Regions from separate parts of the Kroppenstedtia sanguinis genome, predicted to be linked through region 1. Evidence: riboswitches for the same ligand, from Rfam matches in the RefSeq annotation. Region 1 holds a riboswitch; each other region holds the start of a gene.
What was found. A riboswitch is a leader RNA that binds a small molecule or an ion and turns the genes downstream of it on or off. The one in region 1 is predicted to bind cobalamin.

Region 1 (7,932 bases):
CAATTGAAGCCGGTCCAACTGTCTGCATCCTACGATGCCGATCAACAAGTGGTCCGGTTGAAGTGGAACGATTATTCCGGCCGTCTGAAATATCGGGTGGAACGTTCCGAGGAAGGGGGCAACTGGCAGGCGATCGGAGAGACCTCTTCCGGTGCTTATACGGATGGTAGTATGGTTATTCCTGAACCGGCTGAAGGACTCCCTGGTTCAAACAGCGGGAAAAAGACCTATCAATACCGGGTGATCGCAGTCGACACCGTGGAAAACAAAGAGGCAGCTCCATCCAACACGGCACAGATCCAATTGGTTTCGGAACCCCCACCTCCAGAGCAACCGGGAGATGAGGGAGGGGATGACACCCCTGGGGATGAGGGAGGAGATCCTCCTGAAGAGGATCCGGGAGAGCCGCCGGAGACTCCCCCTGACGACGGCCCAGGGGAGCCTATCCCCCTTCCGGATCAGGGAGACCAGGGTCCCTGGCGTCCCCCGGTTTGGGGCGGATAAAAAGGTGACCTCCCACTGCATGGGAATGGTGGAGCAGGGCAGACTAGGGTGTGGCAGATCTGGGGTTCGTATAAACTTTGACTCCGGAATGTGAAACCCCATCCCGATCGGCCCCGTCCAACATTTATTCACGACGCTTTGGGTTCAGCCGGAACCTGGCGGCAAAGGAGAGGTACATCCCATGAAGAAGCGGGAAAATTTCAGCCCGGAACAAAAACGCAAGGAAAAAGAGAACAAAGAAGTCCAGGACCGGAAATCGCGCCCTGGATTGGGTAACCGAAAGATGGACGGACCGGATCGTCCGAGCACCTGAACAACGAACCCCCTCCATATCGGTAGGGGGTTCGTTGTTTTTGGGCCAGCCGACGGACAGGTTCTAAACCGGGTGTTGTCCCAATAGACTGTTTCTACGGGGACGAGTTCAGTCGGGGAGGGGTTGTCTGTGGTGTTGCATGAACGGTGGTTTACCGCTTCCCGTGTCGGTTTCACCTATATTGGCACGGTGGTGGGAGCGGGCTTCGCTTCTGGACAGGAAATCATGCAATTTTTTACGGTCAGCGGCTTTAAAAGCTTGTTTGCCATCTTGCTGGTGACCGTGCTGTTTTCTTGGTTGGGGATCCGGATGATGGTGATTGGGGCTCGCCTACAAGCCCGTTCCTATGAGGAGTTTAATAATTACTTGTTTGGTCCCGGTGTAGGCCGTTGGATGAACGGATTCGTGGGAGTCATACTCTTTGGGGTGACCACCGCGATGATGTCCGGGACTGGGGCTCTGTTCCAGGAGCAGTTGGGACTCTCCTTTCACTTTGGAGTGATTGTCACCTCCCTGATTGCCTTTTTGGTGATCATCAAAGGGATGGAAGGAATTTTGAATGTCAATGCGTTGGTGGTTCCCTGCATGTTTGCCTTCACCCTGGTGGTGGGAATCCAGGGACTGTCAGGGCCGGGTCTCGGTCAATTTTTGGCGATGGAACCCATGGAAGGAGCCCGGAACTGGGTCGTCTCCGCCATTACTTACGCCGCATTTAACCTGGCAATGTCACAGTCGGTGCTGATTCCCATGGGAGGGGAGATCCAGGATGAAAAGACACTCCGGCTTGGAGGAATCCTGGGGGGGGTCGGCTTGGGAGTGATGCTGTTGGCCAGCAATTTTGCCTTGGCACTCAAAATTCCCGAGATCTTTCAACTGGAGATTCCCATCGCACTGGTGATCTCCACCCTGGGGGATGGAATGAAATATTTTTTTTTAGCAGTGATGTGGGGTGAAATATTTACCACACTCATCGGGAATGTCTATGGATTGGCCGCCAATCTGGAAAATTGGATTCCGGTTCGGATCAATACGCTGATGGCTCTGATCTTTATCCTAGGATATGTCTGCTCCCTGATCGGGTTCCCGGTATTCGTAGGGTATATCTATCCCTTCTTCGGCTATTGCGGACTGTTGACGTTGCTCCTATTGACATTTTGCAAATATCCGGCCATTCAGAGATGAGATGCTTCGGATTTTCCTAAATGGAGCGGAATCGGATAGAATAGAACGGGAAGCCAATGAAAGGGGAGAGTTTATTTGGATGTGATGGATGCCATTCGGTCCCGGAGGAGTATTGGTAAAGTGAGTGAAACCATGCCGGACCCACAACTGATCGAAAAAGTGCTGGAAGCGGCTCGTTGGGCTCCCAACCATCATATGACCCAACCTTGGAAATTCTTTGTATTGACCGGAGATGCCCGGGTGAGGTTGGGAAAAGTGCTGAGCGAGATCAAAGCGGAGGGGTGGACGGAAGAGGAGCGAGAAGCACAAGCTGAAAGTTTGCAACGAGAGGAACGGAAGCCCTTGAGGGCACCTGTAGTTATCGCTACAGCTGTCCATCCTTCCGAGGATCCAAAGGTAGAGGAAATCGAAGAGATCTGCGCCGTGGCCGCCGGGGTTCAGAATGGGCTACTTACTGCTCATGCTCTGGGGTTGGGAGCGATCTGGCGTACAGGTAAGCCGACTTACCACCCAAGGATGAAGGAGTTTTTTCAACTAGGGGAAAGAGAAACCTTGCTCGGGTTTTTGTACATCGGTTACCCCTCCATTCTTCCCAAGGAACGCCCTCGGGCTCCCATGGAGGAGAAAGTGGAATGGTGGGATCAGTAATGTTCCATCCTTTTTAGGGAAAACCTCCTGTCACCGGTTCCCGGTTGTGCGATCTGCCTGAAAGGGAGAGGGAGAACATGATATGGATCTTGATTGCCGTCATCGGCTACCTGATCGGTTCACTCCCTGCCTTCGCTCTGTTTCAAAGCCGGGGAGCGCCCGGGGTGACTCATCTTTCCCCTGGTGGGTTCCGTCCGGGAAAAGGTCTGCGGGATGGCATGATCTTCGCAGGATTGCAAATAGGGAAAGGGGCGTTGGCTACCCTGATCGGGTTATTGCTGGCAGGGTGGTCGGGAGGTGCACTGGCAGCCGCGGCAGCTGTGCTGGGGGATCTGTTTCCCCTGTTTCGGCCCGTCCACAGCGGGGGAGTGGCCGTCGCTGCAGGGGGCTTGCTGATCCTGAGTCCGCTGTTGCTAGCAGTGGGGTTGGGCATCTATTTGCTGACTCTTTTTCTCACCCGTTATTTTTCCGTCTCTGTACTTTTTGCTTCCATCGGGGTTATCCTCTTTTCCCTTGTTTTATTTCCGGGGTTGTATGTGGTGCTGGTGGTATTGTTTGCAGGGGGCTTGATTCTGTTACGAAGGAAAGGGCGTCCGGATCGCTGGCGCTACTGGAGTTTTCGCCACAAGCGATGAAAAATACCTATGTCAAAGCCGCTGACGAAGGCTACTCCGTCAGCGGCTTCGATTTTTTGTTGTTCGTTTTTCAAACCGCCACTTCCACTTTATATCCGCTGAACTTGCGGATATTGATCACTCCGCTATCCAGTATGAGATATTGGGCCTTGGCTCCGAGGAGTTTGCCCTGGATCTGATCCACTTTGTCCAGGTTCAGGGGCTTGACCTTTTCCGGGAATTCCAGACAAGGGTAATGAAAGGTCAGCGGTTCTCGATCCCCCTGATAGTATCCTCGGTACTCTTCCGGGATTTTTTCCTCCATATCGGCACGTACCTCCAGCAGATCTCGGTCGGCGATCTCATTTTTGAGCATCCGTCGCCAGTTGGTCTTGTCCTTGATAAATTGCGCCAAGACCATCTCGAGCTCGCCTGCGGTTTTGCGGTCGGGAACCTCAGCGATGGGAACCGCTGTCACGGCTCCTTGGTCGATCCATCGTTTCGGCATGTTGGTTTTCCGGGTAATTCCCACTTTGACGTCATCACTGATCGCCAGATAGACGATATGAGGTTGCATGCAATGGCGTTCGCCAAAGGCAGGATCCCGACAGGTGCCCAGGTGAAAGTGGCACTGGTGAGGCTTCACAATACATAAGTCATTCTCTGCTCGGTCCCGGAAGCAAGGATAGCAGGAACCGCTGTTAAAAGTCTTTTTGATCTTTCGTCCACAGTATATACAAGCTTTTTCTCCCAAAAAGCGGATCTCCAGTTCTTCCCCTAGCAATTCGTTGATGGGTAGCTTCTGATCGGAAAAAGGCCAGAAGTAGGTAATCGGATCTGTATGCTGATGGATCAACGGCTGGACATAGCCGGTCAACTGCATAGATGAACACACTCCTTTTTCAAAACCGTGAAAAGGCCGGGCCCAAATCTATGAACATGGGTTCTAAATTCATTATGTCATATGGGATTCTTTCACGAAAGATAGGTTTCAAAGCTTCCTTGCGGCTTCTGCAGGTGAGCAATATAAAACCTTCCGGCTCAGGCGTGTTGATTAGCCATATTTTGGGTGGGGAGATCGTGTTCACCCACGCGACCGTTGCCATCCGGCAAGGAAGTGAAAACTGGCCGCTCCAAATCTGACCATCGGGCAGGGGCAAAGCTTTACGGAAGCAACACAGGGAAGAGGTTGCCCCTAAACGCCCTCCCTCCAGATTCTCCGCTGGGTAGGATGGCTACCTTTATTCCAGGGCTTCAGCCCATCGAGATTGTAGTGCCTGTGGCGCAAAGGTCGCTTTGGCAGCACACGACTCCCTTCCGCTGCCCATTTTCTGGTTAATCAACAGCCCTGCTTCCGGCTATATTCTCTCGATTTGGATTGATTTACAATAGAGTCGGTAACGGATTATACACCATATGGAAATTAAGCTTTGGATTGGAAGGGATGATATGAAAAATTCCTTGTTACGATCAGGAGAGTGCCCACCTGAAAGCCGCCGCCGAGGAATTGGAGCAACAGGGGAAGCTCTCCAATTCCACAGCTTTAACTAAAAAAATCGATCAGAGGGTTGAGATGATGAAAAAATACCGAATCAAGCAATATCAGTACCTGGAGAACCGGGTGGAAAAGGTTCTGGAGAATGCTGAAAAGAAACGGGATGAAAATCTGGAGAAGTAGGACGGATTGGAGGGAGCTGAAACCTCTGATATAGGAACTTCGTTATAATAATTGAAAGTGGCAGCGTCCTAAAGGATTAGGATTTGCATCTTGCAGAGTGGCTAGCCAATCCCCTTTTTTCATTGATTGACATATATTTTTACATGGGTTATAGTTTTGAAGAAACGATTTCGAAGGTTGAAAATGATGTCTTTGCAAGATGAAAAACCATTGCAATCCTCTTTTTAATTGATAAGAATTAGTTTAACCCCCTTGAGACGAAAAGGCCGACCCATATTGGTCGGCCTTTTCGTCTTGAAAAAATTCAGCTGAAAATTTTTTGCAGGAGCCGGGGCCGCCTCGATGGCTTCCATCAGTTGTAGAGTAGTCCCTTCGGGGTGGAAGTTAGAATCATTGTGAAACCCCATCATTTAACCAGGCGTGTGGATTAAACATATTTTGGGTAGGAAATAAGGTCGGGAGGGGGGGACGGTGAACAGCCTTTGCACCCATAGGGCACAAGTCTCGCCAGGGTCGCTTTCCGCTCCCGGGTCTCGCTATGCGTTCTTTGCAAGAGATCGTAACCGTCCTACCCACCCGGTCCCCTCATACATCAGACTTCTTCACGGGCCAGGTCGCTTGGGTAGCCGACTTCCTTCTGCTGTTCAACTTTGGTTCATCAACTTTTTCTGTCCATCTGAGGCGGTGCGGCAGGGATGTCCGCATCTGTCCTCCCTTTGCCAATTTGTTACCAGTTTTTTTCTTTGCAGGCCGCTGGCAGTCCCTATAATTGAACCAGTTCTCAGTTTCATTATATAATGGGATCACAAGTCGATAGGATGAAAAGGTCTCCCCGTCACCACGGAGAACGGGGAGTGAAAAGGGAAGGCCGGTGAGATTCCGGTGCGGTCCCGCCACTGTATTTGGGGAGCGAAGCCGCAGGATGCCACTGTTCTACAGAACGGGAAGGTGCGGCGGAGTGAGGATCCATAAGCCAGGAGACCTGCCTTTTCATCTGGGAAACTTGCGATCTCCTTCGAGGCTGAGGAGAGCAACTGCCCGGATCCTGGGATCGTTTTTTTTGATTCGGTCAGGAACCCCTGTGCCTCACGGCAAGTGGGGTTTTTCTTTTTGCCTCGGGAAAAACGGTGAATGGGAGCGGATGAGATGAAAAGATGGACGCGAATTTCTGCAATTGGATTATCCCTGCTGCTCGTGTTTGCGATGGTCGCCTGTGCGCCCACTCCAAATGCACCTGCTGACAACGAGGATTCCGGAAAGCAGGAAGCCGGTTTTCCAGTCACCTTGACAGATGGCACGGACACCCAGGTGACCGTAAAAAAAGAACCCAAACGGATCATATCCTTGATTCCCAGCATGACGGAGACGGCATACGCCTTGGGATTGGAGGACCGGATGGTGGGGGTGACGACCAATGATGATTATCCCGCCGAGGTCAAAAAGGTGGAAAAAGTGGGTGATATGAAGATCGACACGGAGAAGGTGCTCTCCTTGAAACCGGATCTGGTTCTGGCTTCAGAGGGTCTGAACGGGAAGGAGACCGTGGACAAGCTCCGCAAGCTGGGATTGACAGTCATCGCCTATGAACCTGAGAATCTGGAGGGTGTGTTCCAACAGATTCAGGATGTGGGGAAAGCGACAGGTGCCGGGAAAAAGTCGGATGAGCTGATCTCCAAGATGAAGAAAGAGGAACAGCAAGCGAAAAAGATCGCTGCCAAGGTACCAAGGGACAAACAGGCCAAGGTATGGATCGAAGTCTCTTCCGATCTATTTACTGCCGGAGAGGGCACTTTCATGGATGAACTGATCACACTGGCTGGTGGGAAAAACGTGGCGAAGGGAGAGAAAGGCTGGTTCCAAGCCTCCTCGGAGAATGTGGTCAAATGGAATCCCGATGTGATCCTCTACACCCATTCAGATAAAGAGGAGAAAATCGCAGCCCGGGGCGGCTGGAAAAGTATCCAGGCTATAAAGGAAGACCGGGTAGAACAGCTGGATAGCAATATCGTCAGTCGCCCCGGACCGAGAATCACCCAAGGGTTGCTCCAGATTTCCGAGGCGATCTACCCTGAAATATATGCCGAAACAGTCAAATGAAGCGATGGGGTTGGTTCTCACGGTTCCTGGTTTGGTCACTCGCTTTGAGCCTTCTGCTATTGATGGCGATGGGTGCGGCGGTCTCTTGGGGCAGTGCGGAGCTGGGATGGGAAGAACTCTGGCGAACCGTGGAGGATAAGTGGACGGGAGAGAAAACCGTGGATCCGGCGACTGAGGCGATCCTCTGGCAAATTCGTCTCCCCCGGGTGATTCTCTCCGCCCTGGTGGGGATGGCCTTGGCAGGAGCAGGGGTGGTGTTTCAGGGATTGTTGCGCAACCCTCTCGCCGACCCCTATATCCTTGGGGTCTCCTCCGGTGCTGCCCTGGGGGCGGCGATCGCCATCTTTACTGGTGCCGGCGTGGCCTGGTTGGGGGGATGGACGGTGCCGGTCTGGGCCTTTCTCTTCGCCACGGCGGCTCTCATCCTCGTCATTGGACTGGCGGGCAGAGGGATGAGTCGATCAACCCTGATCCTGTCCGGCGTGGTGATCCAGGCCTTTTTCGGTGCGATGCTAACCTTTATAATCGGGATCTCTTCAGCAGAAGAGTTGCAACGGATCCAGTTTTGGATCATGGGAAGTGTGGCTGCCCGGGAGTGGCACCATATCTATGTCGTGCTCCCTTTTTTGATTTCCGGGCTGCTTTTGATTTGGCTGATGGCGCGCCCCCTAAACTTGTTTTCCCTGGGAGAGCGGTCTGCCGCTCACCTGGGTGTCCCCGTCCGTCGGACTCGGCTGGTGCTGTTGCTTTCGGCCACCTTGATGACGGCAGCCGCTGTTTCTGTCTCCGGCACGATCGGATTTGTGGGGTTGATTATTCCTCACATCATGCGCCGAATCGTGGGTCCGGATCATCGGGTGTTGATCCCCGCCGCCGTATTGGCGGGAGGACTCTTC
Region 2 (7,932 bases), on a different contig from region 1:
GCTTCAGATAAGGAGTTGGAATGAGTCATTGAAACAAGATTTACTCATCAAGTTCGTATCGAAGAAACCTCTTTTAATCCATATCTATTCCGATTCCGTCTTCACCGATCTCGATTTCAAAGTCCCCGATTTCAATCTCCAGTTCTCTGTCTTCGATTTCGACTTCGATGTCCCCAATTTCAATCTCCAGTTCTCTGTCTTCTTCCTCAGGGTCCCAGAGCATGGCTATCCACCTCCCTCATGATTCATTTTACTATATTGATGCTCTTGATTCCGATCAAAATAGCAGGACCTTGGGGAAAACAGGGATTGACTTTGACGTTACGTTAAGGTTTATCCTGAGGTTGTTGGGAGGTAATCACATGGAATATACCGTGCACAAGTTGGCTCGGTTGGCCGGAATCAGTACCCGCACGCTCCGGTACTATGATGAGGTGGATCTTCTGAAGCCGGCCAGAATCAACTCATCGGGTTACCGGATCTACGGCCGGGCGGAAGTGGATCGATTGCAGCAAATTCTGTTCTACAAAGAGTTGGGGTTGCATCTGGATCTAATCAAAAAAATCGTGACGGATCCTTCCTTCGACAGAGTGGAAGCTCTACGAGAACATCGTGAACAACTCCTCGACAAAAGAAGGCGATTGGATCGATTGATCGCCAATGTGAAAAAAACCATTGCTTCCATAGAGGGGAGAATTAGCATGGTCGATGAAGAGAAGTTTGAAGGGTTTAAGCAAGGGATGATCGATGAGAATGAGAAGAGGTATGGCCAGGAGATTCGTGAGCAGTATGGTGAGGATCGGATCAATGAAGCCAATGCTAAGTTGAAAAATATGACCCAAGGGGAATACGAAGAGGTAACACGATTGGAAAAACAAGTGCTGGCTACTTTGGCGGTGGCTTTCAAAACGGGGGACCCTGCCGGTGAACTCGCCCAACAAGCGGCGGATGTCCACAAACAGTGGCTCACCTATTACTGGAGTGAGTACAGCCAAGAAGCTCATGCAGGCCTGGCCCAAATGTATGTGGAGGATGAACGGTTTAAGGCGTACTATGATGAACAGCAACCGGGTATGGCGGAATTTCTGCGAGATGCGATCCAGGTTTATACAGGCTTGAAGGGAGCGTAATAACAAAAGAGGGGCGACAAACCCCTCTTTTGTGTCATTCCAATGAATCATAGCTTTTAATGACGGCCGTGGCCATTTCCAATACCCGTTGTCGAAGGAATACAGGTTCTAGCACGATCATCCGTTCACCCCAGCCCAGAATCGTTTCGGTAGCTTCTTGTTCTGTGTCAAAGGAGAGGGTGATCGGAACCCACCCATCTGAGGAAGGTGAACCGATCTGCGAAGGAAGCGAGGAGCGAATTTGAGACGAGGTAGGATCGAAGGATGTCCCTTCACCTGCACTTCTACATGAGGCAGCGCTTCCAAAAACGCTTGGGTGGACATCTTCCAATACTGGGCTAAATCGAAGGAATCCGGCCGGCTGAATCTTTCTTCTCTCCACTCAACGGATTGAATTCGTGAGACTCTGTAATTGCGAACTTCTCCCTCAGCAACGGCAACTAGATACCAGACGCTTCCTTTGGCCACTAGACCGAGGGGTTCGATCAAACGCGTTACGGATTGACCATCTGCCCGTTCATAGCAGATCAAAATCTTGTTCTCGTTCCAGATGGCTGCTTGCAAGGTTTTAAAGGAGGCGATCTTTTCCTGGGAGGGCTTCCAAGTACTCGTGTCGATATGGATGCGTTGCTGGATTTCTTTTGCGCTGTTGCGATCCGCTCTCGGAAGAGAGGCTAACAATTTGTTTCTCGCATCTTCAGCGGTACGGTTTAGCCCCAGGTCATTTAACAAATGATCAGAGGGAGAAATCAATAATGCCCGTAGTTCCGATGCTTTCAGACCGGTCAGGTGGGTTCGGTAACCCTCCAGCAGACGCCAACCGCCACCTACTCCCCGTTCAGCTGAGACAGGTATACCAGCTCCACTAAGTGCTTCCATATCCCTGTGGATGGTTCGCTGGGAGACTTCCAGCCGTTCTGACAGCCATTTCGCGGTCAGCCGCCCGTGTACCTACAACAACAACAGAATGGATACCAAACGATCCGCCCGCATATAGCACTCCTTTCTGTGAAAATCATCGATAAATAAGACAATGGATGTCATGTATCGTCTTGTATGCTTACCTTATCAAAGGAGAGAGAGGATGAGAAACATGAGATCCTTGGAAGGAAAAATCGCTTTAGTTACCGGGGCCAGCCGAGGGGCGGGACGAGGCATTGCGGTGGAGTTGGGGAAAGCGGGGGCCACTCTTTATATTACAGGAAGAAGCCTTCAAGGGAAGGCAACAAAGGATCGGCCAGGCACACTGGATGAAACCCTTTCTCAAATTCAAGCTTGTGGAGGGGTGGGGGTGGCGATCCGTTGTGATCATACTCGGGATGAAGAGATAGAGGCGTTGATTGCCCGGATTCAAGACGAACAGGGGCGCCTGGATATCTTGGTCAACAATGTATGGGGCGGGAATGAGCTTGCGATTAAAAATGAACCGTTTTGGGAGTTGTCCCTGGATCATTGGGATCACATGTTTACTGCCGGAGTGCGGGCGCAACTGGTAACCAACCGTTTTGCTATCCCTTTGATACGAGAACAGAAAGCAGGGGTGATCTTGCACACGACTTTTTGGGATGAGTATAAGTACACCGGCCACTTTTATTATGATTTGGCCAAAAGTACCTTGAACCGGATGGCTTACGGGTTATCTATCGAGTTGAAACAGGACGGAATCGCGGTACTGGCAGTCTCCCCTGGCTGGATGCGGACGGAATTGGTACTGCAACATTTCGGCACCGATGAAAATCATTGGCGTGAAGTGGAGGCATTGCAACAGACGGAATCCCCTCATTACGTGGGACGTGGGATCTGCGCCTTGGTAGCGGATCCCGATGTGCTTCAAAAAAGCGGACGAGTGTGGCCGGTGGGGCAGTTAGCCAGAGAATACGGGTTCACGGATATCGATGGTCGGCAGGTTCCGGTCTTTCGCATCCCTGATCCTGATGGGGATTGAACTGATCTAGAGGGATCTACGACGTGCACAAACCGGTTCCTTTATGTGAGGGAGCCGGTTAACTTATGCCGAAAGATATTTAGAAGTGTTATGATTACCTTTCCTTTAGGTCCCTGTATAGCTTGGGGGAGTGAAGCGATCCTAGGCACGACTTTATCCTGAGGATATGACGACTTTTTCACAATGCTTCTAGGAGAAGACGATGCATTGTGAAAGCAATTCGAATAGTTTTCTAACATCCCCTAAGTTTCTAAACGGGGGATATATTTCTGCAAGAAGGTACACTGAAAACATTGAGCTAAGTGCAGAATTATATCTCCAGGGATCCTTCCTACTTAAGCAACCCAATTTAGAACCGGATCCAGATCATATCGCCACGAATCTCATTGTTATACAATTTTGCACTATCGATTGAAAATAAAGGTTTAAGATAAAAAACCAAACCAGTTTGTATAACAAACATCATATTTAGTAAAACGGTAGGATCTTTTGTCTGGAGAAAAGATTTACGTTAACAACGCAAGTACTTCGAAGCATGTGAGGTAACATCAAACCGGAATCCCCCGTTGATCACAACGGAGGATTCCAATACCGAATCTATGACTCATATAATGAGGGGTAGGTACGGGGATTAGTAGCTCCTTCTACTCAATTGTCAACTTATTTTTGAGCGATTTCCGCATGTTCCTTGCGTAGCTGGCGGGCGGCTTCCACTAGGTTACGGAGAGAGGAGACCGCTTCCTCCCGGGTACGGGTCTTCAGACCACAGTCGGGATTAACCCAGAGCTGGGAAGGGTTGAGAACACGCAAAGCCCGGTGCATCAGGCGGGTCATCTCTTCCCTATTCGGTATGCGAGGGCTGTGGATGTCATAGACGCCAGGTCCGATTTCTCGTTCATAGTGCACTTCTTCAAAGGCTTGGATCAAATCTCCATGACTGCGTGAAGTTTCGATGGAGATGACATCGGCGTCCAATTCCTGGATGGCGTCTAGAATGTCGTGGAATTCACTGTAACACATATGGGTATGAACCTGAGTAGCTGGATGGGCTCCTGCGGTCGCCAGACGAAAAGCGGCAACGGCCCATTCCAGGTATGCATCCCGTTCCTTCGCTTTTAAGGGCAACCCTTCCCGAAGAGCGGGTTCATCCATCTGGATGACGGAGATACCTGACTCCTCCAGTTGTTTCACTTCTTCCCGAAGAGCGAGTGCGATCTGTCGAGCGACCTGGGGCCGGGGGAGGTCCTCCCGCACAAAGGACCAGTTGAGAATGGTGATCGGTCCGGTCAGCATGCCTTTGACAGGCTTGGAGGTCAAGCTTTGAGCGTATACGACTTCCTTCAAGGTCATCGGTTTCCGGTAGACAACATCTCCGAACAGAATAGGGGGTTTGACGCAACGCGATCCGTAGGACTGTACCCAACCCTGACGGGTGACGACAAATCCCTCCAGCTTTTCCCCGAAATACTCTACCATGTCGGTACGTTCAAATTCTCCGTGCACCAGCACATCGAGGCCGATTTCCTCCTGAACATGGATCCATTTCCGGATCTCTTGCTGAATAAACTCCCGATAACTTTCATCGGATTGCTTCCCTTGTTTCCAAGCCCGGCGGTTTCTGCGAACCTCATCGCTCTGGGGCAGACTGCCGATGGTGGTGGTGGGGAACAGGGGAAGAGTCAAGCGTTGTGCCTGGATCGTTTTCCGTTCTGAGTAGGGAGCTAAACGGCGAGTATCCTGGTCTGTGATCCGATCTGTGGCTTCTTGCACATCTTTCCGAGTACGCCAAGGAGAATGGGCCAACTCCTCTAAGGCCGAATGAGAAGCAGCCAGTTTCTCTGAGAACTTTTCTGCACCCTCTACCAGCGCATGAGTCAGCAAGACGATTTCTTCTAACTTTTCTTCTGCAAAGGAGAGAGAATGTTTCAGCACCGACGGCAATTCTGTTTCCTGTTTCACTGAGAGAGGAATATGAAGCAAACTGCAGGAAGGTTGAATCCACCACCCACTACAGGCGGCCTGCTGGGTCCATTCATCCTGCAAAAACTCCAATTCCTGCAGCAGATCGGCACGCCAGATGTTGCGGCCGTCTAGAATTCCGATTCCGAGTACTTTTTCTTCCGGGAATCCGTGTTGAGAGAGGGATTTTAGGTTTTCTTCCCGTCCTGCTTGGAAGTCGAGGCCGATTCCTGCGACGGGAAAGGAAAGGGTTCGTTTATAGTGTTCCAAGGAGCCAAAATAGGTCTGTAGCATGATACGAATCCCAGGCGCCGCTTGATTCAATTTTTCATACACGGCGGCCACCATTTCATGTTCTTCCTGGGAATGGGGGAGGACGAGAGCAGGTTCATCCAGTTGTACCCACTGTACCCCTTCGCACTCCAGTTCGATTAGGATCTGTGCGTAGAGAGGTGTTAACTGTTCCAAAATGGTCGGCAATTTTTCCGAGGGGAAGCCTTTGGATAGTTTGGTAAAGGTATAGGGACCGATGAGAACAGGTTTTCCTTCAATCCCCAAACATTTATTCGCTTCTCGATAAGCTTCCAGAGGGCGGTTTTCCAGTAATACCGGTTCAGTATCCTTTTCCCATTCCGGAACGATATAGTGATAGTTGGTGTTGAACCACTTGGTCATCTCACAGGCTGCATTCTCCCCGTCTCCCCGGGCCATGGCGAAGTACGTATGCAGGGGCACAGGGCCTTCTCCGTGTCCAAAGCGGCGGGGAACCAGGCCAAACATGACGGCCATGTCCAACATGTGATCATAACATGTAAAGTCTCCAACAGGGATCCGTGAAAGTCCAGCTTCTTGTTGTTGGCGCCAGCTTTCTAAACGGAGCTGTTTCATCTCTGCGATCAGATCGTTTTCTTCCAATTTTCCTGCCCAGTGGTTCTCCAAAGCTTTTTTCCATTCCCGCTGGGCTCCGATGCGAGGGAAACCTAAATTGCTGCTCTCGATGTTCAATGCGGCCACGCCTCCTTATAGCAATAAAAAAAGCATTCCACGACATCCAGACAAGTGGAAATGCTTAGCCAGGCCGCATGTTTCTCCGGCGGTACATTCCAACACCTCCCTATCTCCCGTAGGTCGAACAGTGTTTTCGGAACAGGCAGGTCTCCTGGCTCCGGGATCCATGCCCCATCTGCCTTCCCGATCGCCAATGGATCAGTGGCTTGTCAGATGGGACTCTTCCGTTACAGTGGCGGGACCGCGCCGGATTTTCACCGGCTTCCCTTTTCAACCCTCTCCCTTCGGAAAAGGGTACCTGTTCCCATGTAATTCATTTTGGTGAAAGAGTCCATGCTTTCAGACTTGGGGATACATTCTCATGAATAAGTATGAAAGTCAAGATCAAAAATCCGTGGGTCGAAGGGAATCATGCATCGTTTCGACACTTCTAAATAAACCCTTGCGACAAGCGGAAGCTTATGGATACATAAAGCTTAATCTCCAATAAGAAAAACCAGTTTGTAATACAAACTAACATAACATCCATTATTAGATAAAAATCACTTCCGAAGAATAGAGAAAGGAAAACAATAGAGGGTCATCAAAGTATAAACCCACCATACTTTAGCAGCGTTGAAGAGGGACGACAATCGGTTTTTTTATGCAAAAACGGAGACGTATTGAATATGACTGTCACAAAGAAAAACAACCGGATTTCAACACCGGTTGTTTTTCTTTGTTTTCACTGTTTTCCCCCTGGATTTCAGGTACAATTGAAAGGAGCTGCTTCATTGGTGGCGGAAGCCTGCGGTTGCTGACGGTGCAAAAGCCAGGCGGGACGGCCAAAGTAAATGAACAGAATTAGCAAGGTGATGAGAGCCACCAGGTACTTACTCCAATGTGGCCACGGAGCAGGGGTGATAAACCCTTCGATCAGGGCAGCCACGATAAACATCGGGATCACACCCAGGATCAGTTGGACCGTCACTTTCCCCTCTCCTTTGAAAGCCTCCATACGGGTTCGTTCCCCAGGGACCCAGAAGGCATAGGCGAGAGACATTCCCGCAGCACCAGCGATGAAAATAGCGGTCAGCTCAATCACCCCGTGGGGCCAGATAAAAGCCCAAAAGGCGTAGGCTTCCCCGGCCCGATGGAAGAGGGCGGCGATCGCTCCGATCAGGAGTCCGTTTGAAAACAACACCCATAGAGTACCCACACCCAAAAGGGCTCCCAATGCAAAGCAAAGGAAAGCCACTTGAATGTTATTGGTCATAATCGTGCTGGAGGCGATGGCATGATTCCATTGTTCGCTGGATTGCAAGGCATGGGGGTTGATATCCACCCCCTGCGGGAGAAAAGCCGCCGCATACGCGGGATTTAGCCAGGTAAAGCCAAAGGCGAGCCCAGCGCCTGCCACAAACAGCAGGAGTGCGACCAAGAAAAAGGGGATCCGCTCATGAAACAATGCTGGAAAGCGACGGGTGAAAAAACGAAGCCCCTCTCTTAAATCCCCTTTTCCTTGGGTGGCATAGATCGCTTCGTGAGCTTGTGCCGCCAATCCATTCAGATAATCTGTCACAGTATGGTCGGGGAAATAGGTCTGCGCATAAGCGAGATGTGAGGTGACTCGGCGGTATGTATGTCCCAATTCATTCAATTCTTTGCGACGAGCCTGACGGGAGCGAAATATTCGGATCAGTTCTTCCAAACGATCCCAGTCTGGCTGATGTTTACGTATAAAATAGGGCAGACGGTAAGCGGATGACCTTGACATTGCGATGTAATCACCTCCATGAATGAATTGTATCACGAAGTTTGTTGGAAAGGAGAGAGGTCGATGGAAAACCGGGTCACCGTGACAACTCCTGAACATGTGAAGCTGGAGTTTACAACAGCGGGGCTGGGGAG
Region 3 (7,932 bases), on a different contig from region 1:
ACTCGGAGTGGAACATGCCGCTCCGGAAGTGATTCGTCAGGCGTTGGCAAAGGCTCGTCATGAAGCAGGAGAACCGTTTGCCACCGGCGTTTCCTGGGAAAGATATCGGGAGGCGGGGCTGGTCGGTCATCCAAAATCCCGGCTGCTCCGGGAAAAGCTTGCTGTAGCCCTGGGGATTGGATACGGAAACGCCAAGCAATTCTTTCGCCGTCTTCATCTCTTGCACATCACAGCAAAGGAATTTGAAGAAGCGTTGCACAGAGTGGGAGAGGATGAAGAGGATGGATGAAGTCAGGATTGCGGAACGGACACGCCAATTGTTGGCAGAAAAGGGATTGCGACTGAAGAAAAGCCTGGGTCAGCATTTTCTTACAGATCCCCGGATACTGGATCAGATGATCGAGGCCGCGGGACTAGACCCGGAAGCCGGAGTGTTGGAGATCGGCCCAGGGATCGGGGCCCTGACCGAACGGTTGGCGATGGCAGCCGGTCAGGTGGTCGCAGTGGAATTGGATGATCGGCTGATTCCGGTTCTCAGCAGTCTGTTCTCAGAACAACCTCATGTCCATATCCTTCACGGCGATGTGATGAATTTGGATCTGACCAGGCTGTTGCGGGATTACCTGGGGGACTGCCATCGGATCAGTGTAGTGGCCAACCTTCCCTATTATGTCACGACTCCGATCCTGATGCGGTTGTTGGAGGAAAAACTTCCGCTGGATCGGATCGTGATCATGATTCAAAAAGAGGTGGCAGAACGTCTCACCGCTTCCCCTGGAAGCAAAGCCTACGGTTCGATTACGGTTGCCGCTCGGTATTATGCGGAAACGGAATGGGTTACCAAGGTCCCGGCCCATGTTTTTGTCCCCCGCCCCCAAGTGGATTCCGCTGTGATCCAACTGAAGATCCGTGAGCAACCACCAGTGGAAGTTCGGGATGAAGCTTTGTTATTCCGTGTGATCCGGGCGGCTTTCGGCCAGCGGCGCAAGACACTCCTAAATGCCCTGAGTACAGGAGCTGTGCTTGGACAGGAAAAAGCGATTCTCTCTCGGGTGTTGCTGGAGGCGGGGATTGACCCCAAGCGGCGAGGAGAAACCCTATCGCTGGAGGAATTTGCTTTCTTAAGCAACCGACTGGATGAAGTGACGGGGAACTGAACCCACAGGGGAAAACTAGCCGGCAACGCCCGGAACTTCGGAGGCGAATGGAAGTTGCAGTTCTATCATCCACGCAGGGGTCGGATCCGTCTGGAGCAAATGATCTCCGAGATTTATGCCTATATCGATGAAGATCGAAATGCCATTTATAAAATGGTGATCGGGACAGACTCCCAGACCGATCACAAAGAGACACTGTTCGTAACCGCCATCATTATACACCGGGTGGGAAAAGGAGCTCTCTTTTTCTACTCCAAAAAGAAAAGTCGCCCTTTGCTGGATCTCCGTTATCGGATCTACAAAGAGACGGAGTACAGCCTGGATCTGATGGAACGATTGAAAGAAGAAGGTTTTCTGGGGGCTTCTCTGGAGTTGCCGGTGGAAGTTCACCTGGATGTGGGGCGGAAGGGAGAGACCCGAAAACTGATTCAGGAGGTAGTGGGTTGGGTCACCTCGGTGGGATATACCGCCAAGATCAAGCCTGACGCCTACGCCGCTAGCTCTGTGGCGGATCGTTTTACCAAATGAAGCGGTTCAGCGAAGGTTTGTCGATCATGACAAAGTTTTGTCGGGAAGGAACTTTTATTGACAATTACCGGTTTTACCCGTTGACATAGGGCTTAGACCCTTGCTATAATTCACGTTTTGACAATTGCACCTGACTCATGGTATAATCTCTGTGAGTGAGGTGGTCGAGCTAAATGGGTAGGAATGCGCTGTCTGAAATAAAACGGACCTTGGATGGCTATATCGGTCAAAAAATCCGGTTGAAAGCCAACAGTGGACGTCGCAAAACGATTGAACGCAGCGGGGTGCTCGAAGAGACATACCCTTCCGTGTTTATCGTCAAACTGGACGAGGATCAACACTCCTTTGAACGCGTTTCTTACAGTTACGCCGACATCCTGACAGAGACGGTGGAATTGACCGTTTTCCAAGATGAAGGACAAGTCCCCGTTAAATATGTGAAAGATCCCCAACAACAATAATATCTGATATAAATCCGGGCTGACTCATGGCTTGCATGAGTTTCTCATAATCCGATCCCACAGGGTTCGGATTTTTTGTTTACATCTGCTCCGTTTTTCGATATGATGGGGTTGTACATCTTCGGAAACTCAATATGTTGTGTTTATGGGATGCAGGTGCTTCCTTTGGGAAGCTGAAAAGGGAATTCGGTGTAAAGCCGGAGCTGTCCCCGCAACTGTAAATGTGGACGAAACGGTGTGACCACTGCCCTGTCGGGTCCCTGAGGGGGCTGACTGGGCGGGAAGGACCGGACTAGGGTGAAGCATGAGCCAGTAGACCTGCCTGCGTTGTCCTGTATGTTTCCAGTCTTCGGGGGTTGGGACTTGGAAACGGCGGATTCGGTCAAAGAAGACTGATCAGGGGCTTCTGCTGTAAGCCTGCTTATTTCGCCGTGTTCCAAACCTACCAACACCTGGAATAAGGGTGTTTTTTTATTTGCCCTGGAAGAGCTCCCTAGAAGTGTTACCAAAGGATTTGATTCCAACGCTTCTGGCGGAAGATCACTCCAGAGGAAGGCGGAGATGAAATGATCGGAACGCTGTTGTCGACAGAAACGATTCCCCGTGACAGGCAGGCCATGGAAAATTTTCTCCAACCTTTGGTGAGCGACTTTCCCAAACTGGATCTTCAAGAGTACATCGCTCAACAGTTGCGCTCCTTTCGGGAAGGAGATTCTGCGGATCAAATTTCTGACCGGATGATCCTAGACGCCTTGGAACGGGTCAGCAGTGAGGAACCAGATTGGACTTTTGTAGCCTCGCGGATCTATTTGGCGCGGCTTTACGAGGAGGCCTCGCGCCATCCATTCCGTCAAGGGGAACCCTACGGAGATTTTTATGAGTTAATCCAAGTGCTGACAAAATCCAGCGTCTACTCTCCTTTACTGTTGGAAGGCTATACTCGAGGGGAAATCGAGGAATTGGCGACGATCATCCGTCCGGAGCGGGATCGTCTGTTCACCTATGCGGGACTGAGAACCTTGGCTGACCGTTACTTGGCCCGCTCCCAGGCAGGAGAATTGTACGAGCTTCCCCAGGAGCGATTTCTTATCATCGCGATGGTGCTGATGTCCCAGGAAGAAAGAGAGCATCGGATGCATTGGGTACGGGAAGCCTACTGGGCTCTCTCCCATCTGTATATGACTGTAGCCACACCTACCCTGTCCAATGCCGGCAAAAATTTTGGCCAATTATCTTCCTGTTTTGTGGACACGGTGGATGACAGTCTACAGGGGATTTATGACAGCAACACCGATGTGGCCAAGGTTTCCAAAGGAGGAGGGGGTCTGGGTGTCTACCTGGGCAAAATCCGGTCCCGTGGGAGCGATATCAAAGGATACAAAGGGATCAGCTCAGGGGTAATCCCTTGGATGAAACAATTGAACAACACCGCGGTAAGTGTGGATCAGTTGGGACAACGAAAAGGGTCGATCGCGGTCTACCTGGATATCTGGCATCAAGATATTCTCTCCTTTCTCGATGCCAAGCTGAACAATGGAGATGAACGGCTGCGGACCCATGATCTCTTCACCGGCGTGTGTATTCCTGACCTTTTTATGGAGGCAGTGGAGGCCCGGGAAGATTGGCATCTGTTTGATCCGCACCAAGTCCGAAGGGTGATGGGCTGGTCGCTGGAAGATTTTTATGATGAGGAACCGGGAGAAGGCAGTTTCCGGGAGAGATACGCAGCCTGTGTACAGCATCCGGGTTTGGACCGGACTACGGTCCCGGCAATTGAATTGATGAAGCGGATCATGGTTTCCCAGTTGGAAACAGGTACGCCCTATATGTTTTATCGAGATGAAGCGAACCGCAAAAACCCCAACAGTCATGCTGGGCTGGTCTACTGCTCCAACTTGTGTACTGAGATCATGCAGAATATGAGTCCGACACTGTTGCGGGAGGAGCGCGTGGAAGACGGGAAGATCCTGATCACCAAGGAACCCGGCGATTTTGTTGTCTGTAACCTCTCCTCCATCAATCTGGGGCGGGCGGTGACTGACGGAGTGTTGAAACGATTGATTCCGGTTCAGGTGCGGATGTTGGACAATGTGATCGATCTGAACACGATCGAAGTTCCCCAGGCGAGAATCACTAACCAAAAATATCGGGCGATCGGATTAGGTACCTTTGGATGGCATCATTTGTTGGCTCTCAAAGGGATCCGCTGGGAATCGGAGGAGGCGGTCCACTATGGGGAAGAGCTATACGGAGAGATCGCTCAGCTCACGATTCGAGCCTCCATGGAATTGGCCCGGGAGAAAGGTGCTTATTCGCTCTTTGAAGGGAGCGACTGGCAGACCGGAGCCTATTTTGCAAAAAGGGGATTGCAGGAGGAGCCCTGGCGCAGCTTGGCGGAGGAGGTCCGCCGTTATGGACTGCGCAACGCTTGGCTGATGGCGGTGGCTCCCAATGCGAGCACTTCTCTGATCGCTGGTAGTACCGCTTCCATCGATCCTGTGTTTCGCCGGGAATACAGCGAAGAGAAGAAAAATTACAAAATACCGGTTACTGCGCCGGATCTCACCCCGGAGACCAGCTGGTATTATAAACCGGCCCATGAGATGGACCAACGCTGGAGCCTACGACAGGCAGCGGCCCGTCAACGCTATATCGATCAGTCTCAATCCCTGAATCTGTATGTGCGTCATGACATCAAAGCCCGAGATCTGCTGGATCTGCACCTGACCGCCTGGAAGTTGGGTCTGAAAACCACCTACTACTTACGGTCCACAGCGACGGATTATGTAGACGATTGTGAGAGCTGTTCCAGCTGAGGAGGGAAAAACCATGAAAAAACGTAAACTGTATGATCCGATCGCACCCAATGCCAGCACTGGGATCATCAATGGGCAATCTTCCAATGTATTGAACTGGGATGATTGCCGCTTCCCTTGGGCGTATCCTCTGTACAAGAACATGCTGTCCAATTTTTGGACTCCTTTTGAAATCAATATGTCGGAAGACATCAAACAGTGGGGGCGATTAACGGAAGAAGAACAAGTCGCCTTTAAAAAAATCATCGGACTGCTGGCTTTTCTCGACTCGATCCAGACCGATTATTCATCAAGGGTGGCCGATTATTTGACTGATTCCAGTCTGTCGGCCTTGATGACGGTGCTTTCTTTTCAGGAAGTCGTCCATAACCAATCTTATTCCTATGTCCTTTCCTCCCTTGTAAACCGGCAGGAACAAGAAGAGGTGTTTGAATACTGGAAGCACGATCAAGTCCTACGGGAACGGAATGAATTTATTGTGGATGGGTATCAGGATTTTGTGGATAATCCTGAACCGCTCACATTACTCCGTTCTATCGTTTTTGATGTGATTCTGGAGGGGCTCAACTTTTATTCTGGGTTCACCTTTTTCTACAATCTGGCCCGTCACCAGAAGATGGTTTCCACCTCCACCATGATCAACTATATCAACCGGGATGAGCAACTTCACGTCCGACTGTTTGTTCAGATTTACCAGCAACTGTTACAGGAGTTTCCCGAATTGGACACGGAGGAAAGCCGGAACTTTGTGACCGAAGCTTTTCGGCGGGCGGCGGAATTGGAGATTCGGTGGGGGGAAACGGTTCTCGGTGATCGCTTCGACGGGATTCGGCCGGATGAGCTCCGGGCCTATATCCGTTTTATGGCGAACAAACGCGCTCATGAACTGGGGGCGGAACGGCCCTTCGAAGGATATCGCAAGAATCCCATGCGATGGGTGATCGCCTATCAGGATGTCAACCGGGGGAAACAGGACTTTTTTGAAGGGAAATCCCGCCAGTACAGCAAGGTTTCCTCTGACAACGGGTTTGACGATTTGTAAGTCTTTAGTCAGGATGTAAAGAGTAGATCACATCAGGGGTGCGTCCTTCCCGAATCCAATCGAGCGAGGAAAGGAAGGCATTGGATGGGCAGAGATCATCAGTTGAGTCCATACTAAGGTTGCCCGGCCGGAGAAGGAAAGGGAGGAGTCAGATGGCACGGCGGGGAATCATGTCGGAAGACTTGAAGATCGAATTGGCCAAAGAACTAGGCTTTTATGATGTGGTTCAGCGCGAAGGCTGGGGCGGAATCAAGGCTCGAGATGCGGGGAATATGGTGAAACGGGCCATTGAGCTGGCCGAAGAGCGTATGGCGAATCGATGAACCTGCAACTGACATTCACTGGATTCTGACACGGAGTCAGGATACCTCAACGGATCCGGTTATGGGCACGGGCGGGGAACTTTCCCCGCCCGTTTTCTTTGCTTTTATGGGATATATGCACATGATACAATAGTAAAGCCAACTTACCTTCTTTTTTTGGGTTGGAACAGGGTGCGGAAAGGGGGGGCGAAATATTGGATGTCTCTGTAAAGGCACCGGCCAAAATCAATTTGACGCTGGATGTCTTACATAAGCGAGCGGATGATTATCACGAATTGGAGATGTTGATGACCACCATCGACCTTTACGATCGCATCGATTTAACCGAAACTCGGAGCGGGATCACATTGGATAGCACATCAGGCTTTGTGCCCTTCGATGACCGAAACCTGGCTTACCGAGCGGTGGCGTTGGTGAAGAAGCGGTTTGGGGTTCAAAAGGGGATCCATATCGGTATCCGAAAAAATATCCCGGTAGCGGCGGGGCTGGCCGGTGGTAGTAGCGATGCAGCGGCCACTTTAAAAGGGCTGAACCAGTTATGGGACTTGGGCTTGACCGTGGAGGAGATGGCGAAGCTGGGTTTGGGGCTGGGTTCAGATGTTCCCTTTTGTGTCTATGGCGGAACCGCAATCGCCCGGGGACGGGGGGAAGAGATCACCCCTGTGGCTCCGCCGCCGCCCTGCTGGGTGATTTTGGCCAAACCTCCCCACGGGGTGTCTACGGCGGAAGTATTTGCAGCGTTTCAACTGGAGCGGGTAGAGGAACGTCCCCAGTTGGATCGAATGTTGAAAGCTTTGGAGCAGAGGGATTTTAACGGTGTCTGTCATGAATTGAGCAATGTGTTGGAAAGTGTAACGCTGGTTCAATATCCCAAAGTTCACCGATTGAAGGAAAAGATGATCGCCTTCGGAGCCCAGGGTGTTTTGATGTCCGGCAGTGGACCGACAGTCTTTGCTCTCGTTCAGAAGGAAAATCTAGCCCGGCGGGTAGTTAACGGTCTCCGTGGATTTTGTCGGCAAGTGATCGCAGTTCGGCTACTGGGCGGCCTGGAGCGGTCTTCCCTTGATAAAAAGCGGTTGAAGTGATATGTTTCACATCAAATATTCGGATTTTGCGGAGGGTAGCATGAAGAAGTGGAAGCGTAGTGCACGCTTGGTGGATATGAGCCATCGATTGCTCCGGAATCCCCATCGTCTGATCCCTCTGACCTATTTTGCGGATCGATACCAGGCGGCCAAATCTTCCATCAGCGAAGATTTGGGGATCATCCAAGAGGTTTTTCAAAGTGAAGGCTCCGGTGAACTGGAGACAGTTGCCGGCGCCGCCGGTGGCGTCCGGTTTCTTCCCCGGGTGAATCGCGGGGTGGCGGGGGAACTGGTGGATACGCTCTGCCAGCAATTGTCTGATCCGGGGCGGATCCTTCCGGGAGGCTATTTATATCTGTCCGACTTGTTGGGGAACACGGCAATGGTCCGGGAAATCGGGCGCGTCTTCGCTTCCGTTTTTTGTGACAGTGGGGCAGAAGTGGTCGTGACGGTGGAGACCAAGGGGATCCCGCTGGCTTATGCCACAGCGGATCATCTGGGTTTGCCGGTGGCGATCGTT
Region 4 (7,932 bases), on a different contig from region 1:
CGGCGAAAAAAACAGCTGCCCATTGGGCTTGTGCTGATCTTCACCCTCATCACCGGGATCTCATTATGGTTGTCCGGTATGTACCAAGGGGCAGATTCGTCTCATGCAGAGGGGAAAAAGGAGGAGAAAGAACCGATCGAATCAGGTCAAAAGGCGGCAACCGAGAAAAAGTCTCCTCCCAAAGAAACGGAGAAAATCAAGGTGGATACCCACCCCACCAGTCCCACCGTCTTAGTCAACCAGACTCACCCTTTACCCGATGGCTACACTCCACCGGATTTGGTGGTTCCTGATGTTCCCTTTCCCTTTCATGAAGATCTGCCTAAAAAACAGTTACGCCGGGAAGCGGGGAAAGCATTGGAACAACTCTTTGCCGAAGCAGAGAAGCAGGGATTGAAGTTATATGCCCAATCGGGGTACCGATCCTACGAGCGACAGAAAGAGCTGTTTGCTTTTAAAGGAAACCGGAAGGGAGGCGCAGCCAAACAGGTGAGTGCCCGTCCCGGTACCAGTGAACATCAGACCGGGTTGGCTATGGATATCACATGCAGTGATGTGGACTTTAAGTTAGAAGAATCCTTTGCGCAAACCAAGGAAGGGCGCTGGGTGGCAAAACACGCCCATCAATACGGTTTTATTATCCGGTATCCCAAGGGAAAGGAAGAGATCACTGGATTTACCTATGAACCTTGGCACTTGCGCTATGTGGGGAAGAAGCTGGCCACTGAACTGCAGAGCAAGGATTGGACCTTGGAAGAGTACTACGGGAGATTCGCTACGGAAGTGGATCCTGAGAAAAAGGGATCAGATGGATAAAAGAGCCGATCATCGGCTCTTTTTTAGGTTGGGGTTTATGCGAATCATGATATAATTAAGAAGGGTACTACAATGATGTGAATTTAAACCAATCGCATATTTGTTAGGTACAGGTGTCGATCGGTCAGGATCCGATCGGCTGAAAAGGGAAGACCGGTGCAAATCCGGCGCGGTCCCGCCACTGTGAATGGGAGCCTCCTGCCATATGCCACTGTCGAAAGACGGGAAGGCGCGGGAGGTGATGAACATGAGCCAGGAGACCTGCCTGTTCCGACGACACAGGATTCCTACGCGGATAGGAGGTGTTGACTGGAGCCGACATATGCCTCTGTACAGGCATGCTAGTGGCGGGATTCCACATCAACGACACTCCGCAGGGAACGGGGTGTTTTTTTGTGCCTGATTATCAAAGGAAGGATGAAAGAGATGTACCTCTTCCAAAAGTGGTTATCTACTGTCTTCGCCTTGATTCTCTTCCTGACGGCTTTTCCTGTTGCGGTTCTTGGCGAGACTCTTCCTGTAGTCCCAGGGGAAACTGGGGAACAAGCGGCAGACATGGTTCAGCTGTCGGTTACCGGAGACGACCACCGGGAAATGTACCCTGCAACGCCAGTGGAGATCGAAGCGGATGAGACGGCTTTCAGCGTCTTACTGAAAACCCTGGGTCCGGAACAGATGACCTACACGGGTTCTGGAAGTAGCCTCTATGTTCGTGCCATCGGCGATCTGGCCGAATTTGATCGCGGGCCACTCAGTGGCTGGATGTTTCGGGTGAACGGAGAGTTCCCTGCCCACAGTGCTGGCAGTCATCCGGTGAAGAACGGGGATGTAGTGGAGTGGGTCTATACCACCGACGGGGGCGAGGATGTAGGGCTCCCTCTTTCCCGTACAGATGGGGAGGGGAACAACCGACTCCGGGAGGCACCGAAGGCTCCGCCGTCGGGGACTGAACCCGACGCACCGGTGAAATCCAAACCCCGATCCGATGGAGCCAGTAATCTCCCCAGGGAAAAGGCATTCGGAGAGAGCCGCCGCACTCTGGGAACCCAGGAGCACTCCGGCAAAGAAGTGCAGGCGACCACTTCCGCAAAGACCGCTTCAGTAAAAAAACGAGATCTGACCCAAGCGGTGGCGGATGTAGCCGGCTGGATTTCAGCTGAGGGCTCCGGTTCCGACTGGCAGGCTCTTGGCTTGTTTCAGGCAGTAGAAAAGGTCCCGGTGAACTACCTGGAAAATACGATTCGTCATATCGTGGAGAATGAAGGAGAATTCCGCAAAGTAACCGATGTGGAACGGTTGGTGCTGGGGATTCGTGCTGGCGGCGGGGACCCCCGAAGTATAGATAAGTATAATTTGATCGAAAAAATCTGTAACCATAAGGGCATGTTGACTCAAGGAAGCAACGGTGTGATCTTCGCTCTGATCGCCTTGGACTCTGCACGTTATTTCGTACCCGATGGGGCAGAGTGGAACCGGGAAGGACTACTGAACTGGCTGTTAGAAAACCAGAACCGGGACGGCAGTTGGGCTTTGGTGGTCGGGTCCTCAGGAGATGTGGATCTCACCGCCATGGCGCTGGCAGCGTTGGCTCCCTATGATGGAGGAGCGGTAGATCAGGCTAAGCAAAGAGGATTTGGGTGGTTGTCTGCTCAGCAGACAGAGAGCGGGGGATTTCGTTCCTGGGGAGTGGAAAACAGCGAAAGTGCTTCACAGGTGATCATCGCCCTCACTTCCAATGGGATGGATCCCCACAGCAACGCTTTTACCAAATCCGGTGGAAATGTGGTGGAAAATCTGCTGTCCTATCAACAGAAGGATGGAGGATTTGCCCATGTCGGGGAGGAAAAATCCAATGATATGGCCAGTGAACAAGCGTTACTCGCCCTGACTTCTTATCGCAATTTTCTGGAAGGGAAACCTCGGATTTATGACCTGGGGGATATCAACGCTTCGCCGGGAGAGGGAAAAAATCCGGATGTGAAGCCGGCTCCCGAGGGGGAGAAAAAAGAAAAACCCTCACCGTCGCGCACTGGAAGTGGGGTGGTGGAACCCTCCCGGACCCTTCCGACTAGCCCGCTTCTCGCCATCGGTGGAGGGCCAGCGGAGGAAATAGATCTGCGTCCTGCCTTGGACTCCGGCCCCTCTATGGAGCGCTCAGGCGTCACTCCAACCTCCTCCAGGCAGGAGAATCCGGCAAAAGCAGGCCCAGAGGATGAGTCCACCACTCTGCAGGCCCTTGCAGCCCCCGCGCCAGAAGATCCGGGTGCTTCCGAAACTGTTTCCTCCTCTCATCGCGGCTATGTCATGATCCTCCTCGGGGTGCTGTGTGCCTTCGTCGGTGCTGGATTCTACCTGTATGAACGAAGGAGGAAATGGCAGTGAGGAAAAAACTTTCCCTTCTGCTCATCGCCATCGGCCTTCTGCTAGGTGGTGCCGGAGGCTGGGAAGCTTATAGCACTGCCCGAACCTCGGAGGCTCATTTGGCGGATGACTCCTCCAGGGAAAGCCAAGCTGATTTGGCACAAGGGAATTCGGATAGGAAAGAGTCGCAGGAATCATCTTCGGAAGGGTCGGAATCGAAGGCCTCCGCCGAGAAAGAAAAACAGAAAAAAGAAGCGATCTCTAGCGGAGAGAGCAAGTCTGATTCCGGGAAGGTGGAAGCGGATCCTTCTACCAGCAACGATGGCAGGGATACACAGAAAACCTCCTCCGGCTCTTCTGGTAGCGCTAAGGGTGCAAAGGGGAGAGCCCCCCAGTCGACGTCAACCATCTCTATCACTGGGGATCGTGGAGCTCGGATTTTGCCGGCCACCCGCGTGGAAATTCGAAAAGGGGATACGGTTTACGATGTTTTGCTCCGGGTGACCCGCCAACAGGGGATTCAGATGGAGGCCCGGGGTTCGGGAAAGACGCTGTATGTGGAGGGAATTAACAATCTCTATGAGTTTGACGGTGGCCCGGAGAGCGGATGGATGTACCAGGTGAATGGGGTGTTTCCTAACTACAGTGCGGGGGTGTACGATCTTCGCCATGGCGATCGGATTGAGTGGCGGTATACCCGGGATCTGGGACGGGATATTGGAGCGTCTTTTTAGATGAATCGGGGATTTCGCGATCTGCACCCCGTGGTGACCTTCCTTTACTATGCCGGGGTACTGCTTCTATTGTTGCTGATGTTTCACCCTTTATTTATCCTGTCTGCCTGGATTCTCCTGTTTGCTGTGAATTTGCTGTATGACGGGGGGAAGGAATTGCTTCGGTGGAAAGGTGTGATGGGGATGACCGCCGGGCTGGTTCTGGTGGTCAATCCCCTGATCTCCCAACGAGGGTCCCATATCCTATGGGAGGGGAGCTCTCATCGGATTACATGGGAAGCAGTCTTATATGGGGGGATGATGGCGGGGATCATTCTTTGCGTCATAGCAGTCTTTTCTTCTTATCAGCAGGTGATCCCCTCGGATAAATTTCTCTATCTTTTTTCTCGTCTGTTACCCCAGTGGGCGTTGCTGACGGTGTTGGCACTCCGGTTTGTTCCCTTGTTGCGGGAGAGGCTGGATGAGATCGGGAGGGTCCATCGGTCCCGGGAGGATGAAATTCCGAAACTATCTCTGCGGGAACGATTGCGCCGATCGATGAAGCGGTTGGAAGTGTTACTCACTTGGTCTTTGGAAGAGGGATTGCAGACGGCGGACTCGATGAAGGCCCGCGGCTACGGGATTGGGAGACGCTCCTCCTACTCCCCTTACCGGTGGCGTTCCAAAGACGGGGTGGCTCTTCTCTTTCTGGTCATCGCAGGGGGGGCTTGTCTGTATGGTTGGAGTCAGGGGTTGGGGATTTTGACCATCTATCCTGTGCTGGAATCCCTGGAATTGACGGATGGGGGATGGGCACTTCTGGGAGGATACCTCGCTTTTTTTGGTTTTCCTGTCTTGGTGGAACTAGGGGGAATCATTCGTGAATGATCTGCACTGTGTCCAGGTCGGTTTCAACTATCCGGAGACGTCTTCTCCTGCCTTGCAAGATATCTCTCTTTCCATCCCACCTGGTGAGTTTGTCCTCCTCTGCGGTCCGTCAGGGGGTGGAAAGACCACCTGGCTTCGAATGATCAAGAGGGAGTTGCGTCCCGCCGGTCAAATGACGGGCGAGATTCGATACGGGGGGATCCCGTTGCAGGATCTTCCGGCACATCGGGCAGCCGGCGAGATCGGGATGGTGTTTCAACATCCTGAACATCAGATCGTAATGGAAAACGCCTTGCAAGAGTTGGTTTTCGGTATGGAAAATCTGGGGTTTTCCTCTGATCTGATGCGCCGACGGGTAGCAGAGACCAGCGCTTATCTAGGTTTGGAAAAAATCTTGTCTCGGCGCACGGAATCCTTATCCGGTGGGCAAAAACAGTTGCTAAATTTGGCCTCGGTTCTGGCCTTGCGCCCCCGGCTGTTATTGTTGGATGAACCGACAGGTCACTTGGACCCAGTCGCTGCCGTTCGCTTTCTGCACACCGTGAAACGGTTGAACGAAGAGACCGGCATGACGGTGATTTTCACCGAACATCGCTTGGAAGAGGCGTATCCTCTGGCGGATCGGGTACTGGTGATGAATCAGGGGAGGCTTTGTTTCAACGGATCTCCCCGGGAAGGGATCCGCTGGATGAAGGCGGCGGGGCCAGGTTATCAGGAGTTGATCCCTGCGGTGCCGGCTCTGGTTTTGCAGGCGGAGAGGGCTAAAGGGGATTCCCTGCCATTAACGGTGAGGGAAGGGAGGGAGTGGCTACGGAAGAGGGGAGAGATACATCCCTTGTCTTCCGCCCATCCCGATGGACTCTATGGGGAGCCTATCAGCCCCCCTCGATTATCCCTGCGACAGGTGGATTTTGGGTATACGCCCGAGGAAGCGGTGCTGAAACAGACCACCTTCGATGTTTTTTCCGGAGAGTGTGTGGCGATCTTCGGCGGAAATGGTTCAGGTAAGTCCACGTTGTTACAGGTGATGGCTGGACTGTTACATCCGAATACTGGATCGATCCGATATCAGGGAAAGAAAAGGAACCGGCGCTCCTTACGAGGGTATAGCCGTCCCATCGGGTACCTCCCACAAAATCCCGAGGCTTATTTTCTTCATGAAACCGTGGAAGCCGAACTGTTGGCTGCTTCCCGGCACGGAGGAGAAGAAGGGCGGAAGCGGCGGGAGGAGGCGATCTCCCGTTTTTCCTTAACCGCTCTTCTTGCTCGGCATCCTCACGATCTCAGCGGCGGGGAAATGCAGAAGGTGGCCTTGGCCTGTCTCCTCCTGCGCGATCTGGACATCCTGTTGCTGGATGAACCGACCAAAGGAGTGGATCCCGCCTGTAAAAGCCTTTTTTCTCGGATGATGAAATCCTGGGCAGAACAAGGGAAAACCGTAGTTTTAACCACCCATGATGTAGAGTTTGCCGCTGTGACAGCCACCCGCTGTTCGTTGCTGTTTGGCGGGGAGCTCCTCGCTTCTGGAGATGTCGGATCCTTTTTCCGGCAAAACGATTTTTATACAACAGCTGTTTACCGCATGACTCGGGATACCGGGTTGCCGGAGGCGGTGACGGTGGAGGAGGCGATTCGTCTATGGCAAGATCAACCTGGGCCTTCGGCATGGTCCTGATGGTGTTGATCGGTTTTCTGGCATGGATGGAACCGATCCGAAAGCATCCCCTTCCGGTCAGCCTGTTGTTTGCTGCACTGGTGATGATTCCCTTTATGCTCCGATTTGAGTGGCGGTCCTTGGATAGCCGGGAGTTGGTGCTTTTGGCTTTGCTGACGGCGATCGCTGCCGTCAGCCGGGTGCCCTTTGCTGGGTTGCCCAGTGTTCAGCCCACCACCTTTGTGATTATTGTCACGGCTGTGGTTTTTGGCGCGGAGAGCGGATTTGTCGTCGGTGCGGGAGCAGCCTTGGTCTCCAACATTTTTCTAGGACAAGGCCCTTGGACCCCGTGGCAGATGTTGAGTTGGGGATTGGTAGGTTTGACAGCGGGAGTGTTGCGCCGCACTCCCGTGATGCGTTGGAAATCCCTCCGCCTTCTCTTCGGCTTCATCTGGGGTTTTCTGTTTGGTTGGATCATGAACCTGTGGGTGATGACGGGGATGGAGAATTGGAGCCTGTCCACTTTTGCTTCGGTCTATGCAGCCAGTCTCTATTTTGATCTCGCTCATGCGCTGTCCAATCTCTTATTTCTTGCGTTGTTCGCAACGGCCTGGATCCGAATCCTACAACGCTTCAAGGTGAAATATGGGTTGTTGGAAAGGTGAGGGGAGGTTGCAAGGACAAGAAAAACCGGGCAGGTGCTCCTGCCCGGTTTTTCTGATGATATGGATTCGATTCCCTCCAAACCTCATTTCCAATGGTTCAGAGGCAGGAAGAGTAAAGGGATCAGACCCAACCCCTGGCTTCCATGGCTACAGTGATTCGTTGGATGGAAATCATATAAGCTGCGGTACGAAGGTCGATTTGCCGCTGTTTGGCCAGAGTGTGCACCTCATGGTAGGATCGAACCATCTGTTCCTGAAGTTTGCTGTTCACTTCTTCTTCCGACCAGTAGTAATTCATCAGGTTTTGTACCCATTCAAAGTAGGAGACAATCACCCCACCAGCGTTGGCCAAAATATCAGGCAGGACGAGAATTCCTTTTTTGAACAGAATTTCGTCGGCTTGAGGCGTGGTTGGGCCATTTGCTGCTTCTGCTACAATGCTGGCTTTGATGTAGTCTGCATTTTTTCGGTGGATCACATTTTCCAGTGCTGCCGGCACCAAAATATCCACGTCCAGTCCCAGCAAGTCTTCCGGATGATTCAGGACGAGGGAGTCAGGGTCGTCCTGGATCGAGGTAGTTTCCTTATCTTTGAAGTGCTCCACTTGCTGGAGGTTTAACCCTTCAGGTTGGTAAATGGCACAGGTGGAATCACTGACGGCTACAATTTTGCACCCTTGCGCTGCCAACAAATCAGCCAGGATCCGACCTGCATTTCCGAAGCCCTGGATGGCGACGGTGGCCCCGTTCATGGGTTTATTCAGCCTCTTCATCGCCTCTTCGATAGCAAAGACACAGCCTCTGGCCGTAGCTTCAGTCCGTCCCTTGGATCCCCC

Region 2: another riboswitch for cobalamin. It lies ahead of metE (5-methyltetrahydropteroyltriglutamate--homocysteine S-methyltransferase); the one in region 1 lies ahead of JOD24_RS02290 (ABC transporter substrate-binding protein).
Region 3: another riboswitch for cobalamin. It lies ahead of JOD24_RS10180 (ribonucleoside-diphosphate reductase subunit alpha); the one in region 1 lies ahead of JOD24_RS02290 (ABC transporter substrate-binding protein).
Region 4: another riboswitch for cobalamin. It lies ahead of JOD24_RS03315 (DUF4430 domain-containing protein); the one in region 1 lies ahead of JOD24_RS02290 (ABC transporter substrate-binding protein).

The regions. Positions count from the first base shown of each region.
Region 1 covers NZ_JBNPXF010000002.1:129,446-137,377, reverse strand. The annotation lists gene JOD24_RS02320 (transglycosylase domain-containing protein) at 1-504, shown strand, start outside; gene JOD24_RS02315 (hypothetical protein) at 686-817, shown strand; gene JOD24_RS02310 (YkvI family membrane protein) at 947-1,999, shown strand; gene JOD24_RS02305 (nitroreductase family protein) at 2,084-2,647, shown strand; gene JOD24_RS02300 (glycerol-3-phosphate acyltransferase) at 2,725-3,282, shown strand; gene JOD24_RS02295 (DUF2797 domain-containing protein) at 3,353-4,144, opposite strand; cobalamin riboswitch at 5,747-5,943, shown strand; gene JOD24_RS02290 (ABC transporter substrate-binding protein) at 6,086-7,036, shown strand; gene JOD24_RS02285 (FecCD family ABC transporter permease) at 7,081-7,932, shown strand, end outside.
Region 2 covers NZ_JBNPXF010000006.1:55,608-63,539, reverse strand. The annotation lists gene JOD24_RS05355 (hypothetical protein) at 74-223, opposite strand; gene JOD24_RS05350 (MerR family transcriptional regulator) at 363-1,130, shown strand; gene JOD24_RS05345 (WCX domain-containing protein) at 1,165-1,314, opposite strand; gene JOD24_RS05340 (helix-turn-helix transcriptional regulator) at 1,248-2,021, opposite strand; gene JOD24_RS05335 (SDR family NAD(P)-dependent oxidoreductase) at 2,224-3,075, shown strand; gene metE (5-methyltetrahydropteroyltriglutamate--homocysteine S-methyltransferase) at 3,736-6,048, opposite strand; cobalamin riboswitch at 6,167-6,359, opposite strand; gene JOD24_RS05325 (stage II sporulation protein M) at 6,788-7,798, opposite strand; gene JOD24_RS05320 (RDD family protein) at 7,862-7,932, shown strand, end outside.
Region 3 covers NZ_JBNPXF010000015.1:17,355-25,286, forward strand. The annotation lists gene rnmV (ribonuclease M5) at 1-289, shown strand, start outside; gene rsmA (16S rRNA (adenine(1518)-N(6)/adenine(1519)-N(6))-dimethyltransferase RsmA) at 273-1,157, shown strand; gene JOD24_RS10170 (ribonuclease H-like YkuK family protein) at 1,212-1,685, shown strand; gene veg (biofilm formation stimulator Veg) at 1,859-2,146, shown strand; cobalamin riboswitch at 2,284-2,486, shown strand; gene JOD24_RS10180 (ribonucleoside-diphosphate reductase subunit alpha) at 2,713-4,962, shown strand; gene JOD24_RS10185 (ribonucleotide-diphosphate reductase subunit beta) at 4,976-6,004, shown strand; gene JOD24_RS10190 (small, acid-soluble spore protein, alpha/beta type) at 6,157-6,327, shown strand; gene ispE (4-(cytidine 5'-diphospho)-2-C-methyl-D-erythritol kinase) at 6,522-7,412, shown strand; gene purR (pur operon repressor) at 7,453-7,932, shown strand, end outside.
Region 4 covers NZ_JBNPXF010000003.1:162,316-170,247, forward strand. The annotation lists gene JOD24_RS03310 (M15 family metallopeptidase) at 1-816, shown strand, start outside; cobalamin riboswitch at 911-1,099, shown strand; gene JOD24_RS03315 (DUF4430 domain-containing protein) at 1,234-3,198, shown strand; gene JOD24_RS03320 (DUF4430 domain-containing protein) at 3,195-3,911, shown strand; gene JOD24_RS03325 (energy-coupling factor transporter transmembrane component T) at 3,912-4,778, shown strand; gene JOD24_RS03330 (ABC transporter ATP-binding protein) at 4,771-6,453, shown strand; gene JOD24_RS03335 (ECF transporter S component) at 6,417-7,097, shown strand; gene JOD24_RS03340 (Glu/Leu/Phe/Val family dehydrogenase) at 7,219-7,932, opposite strand, start outside.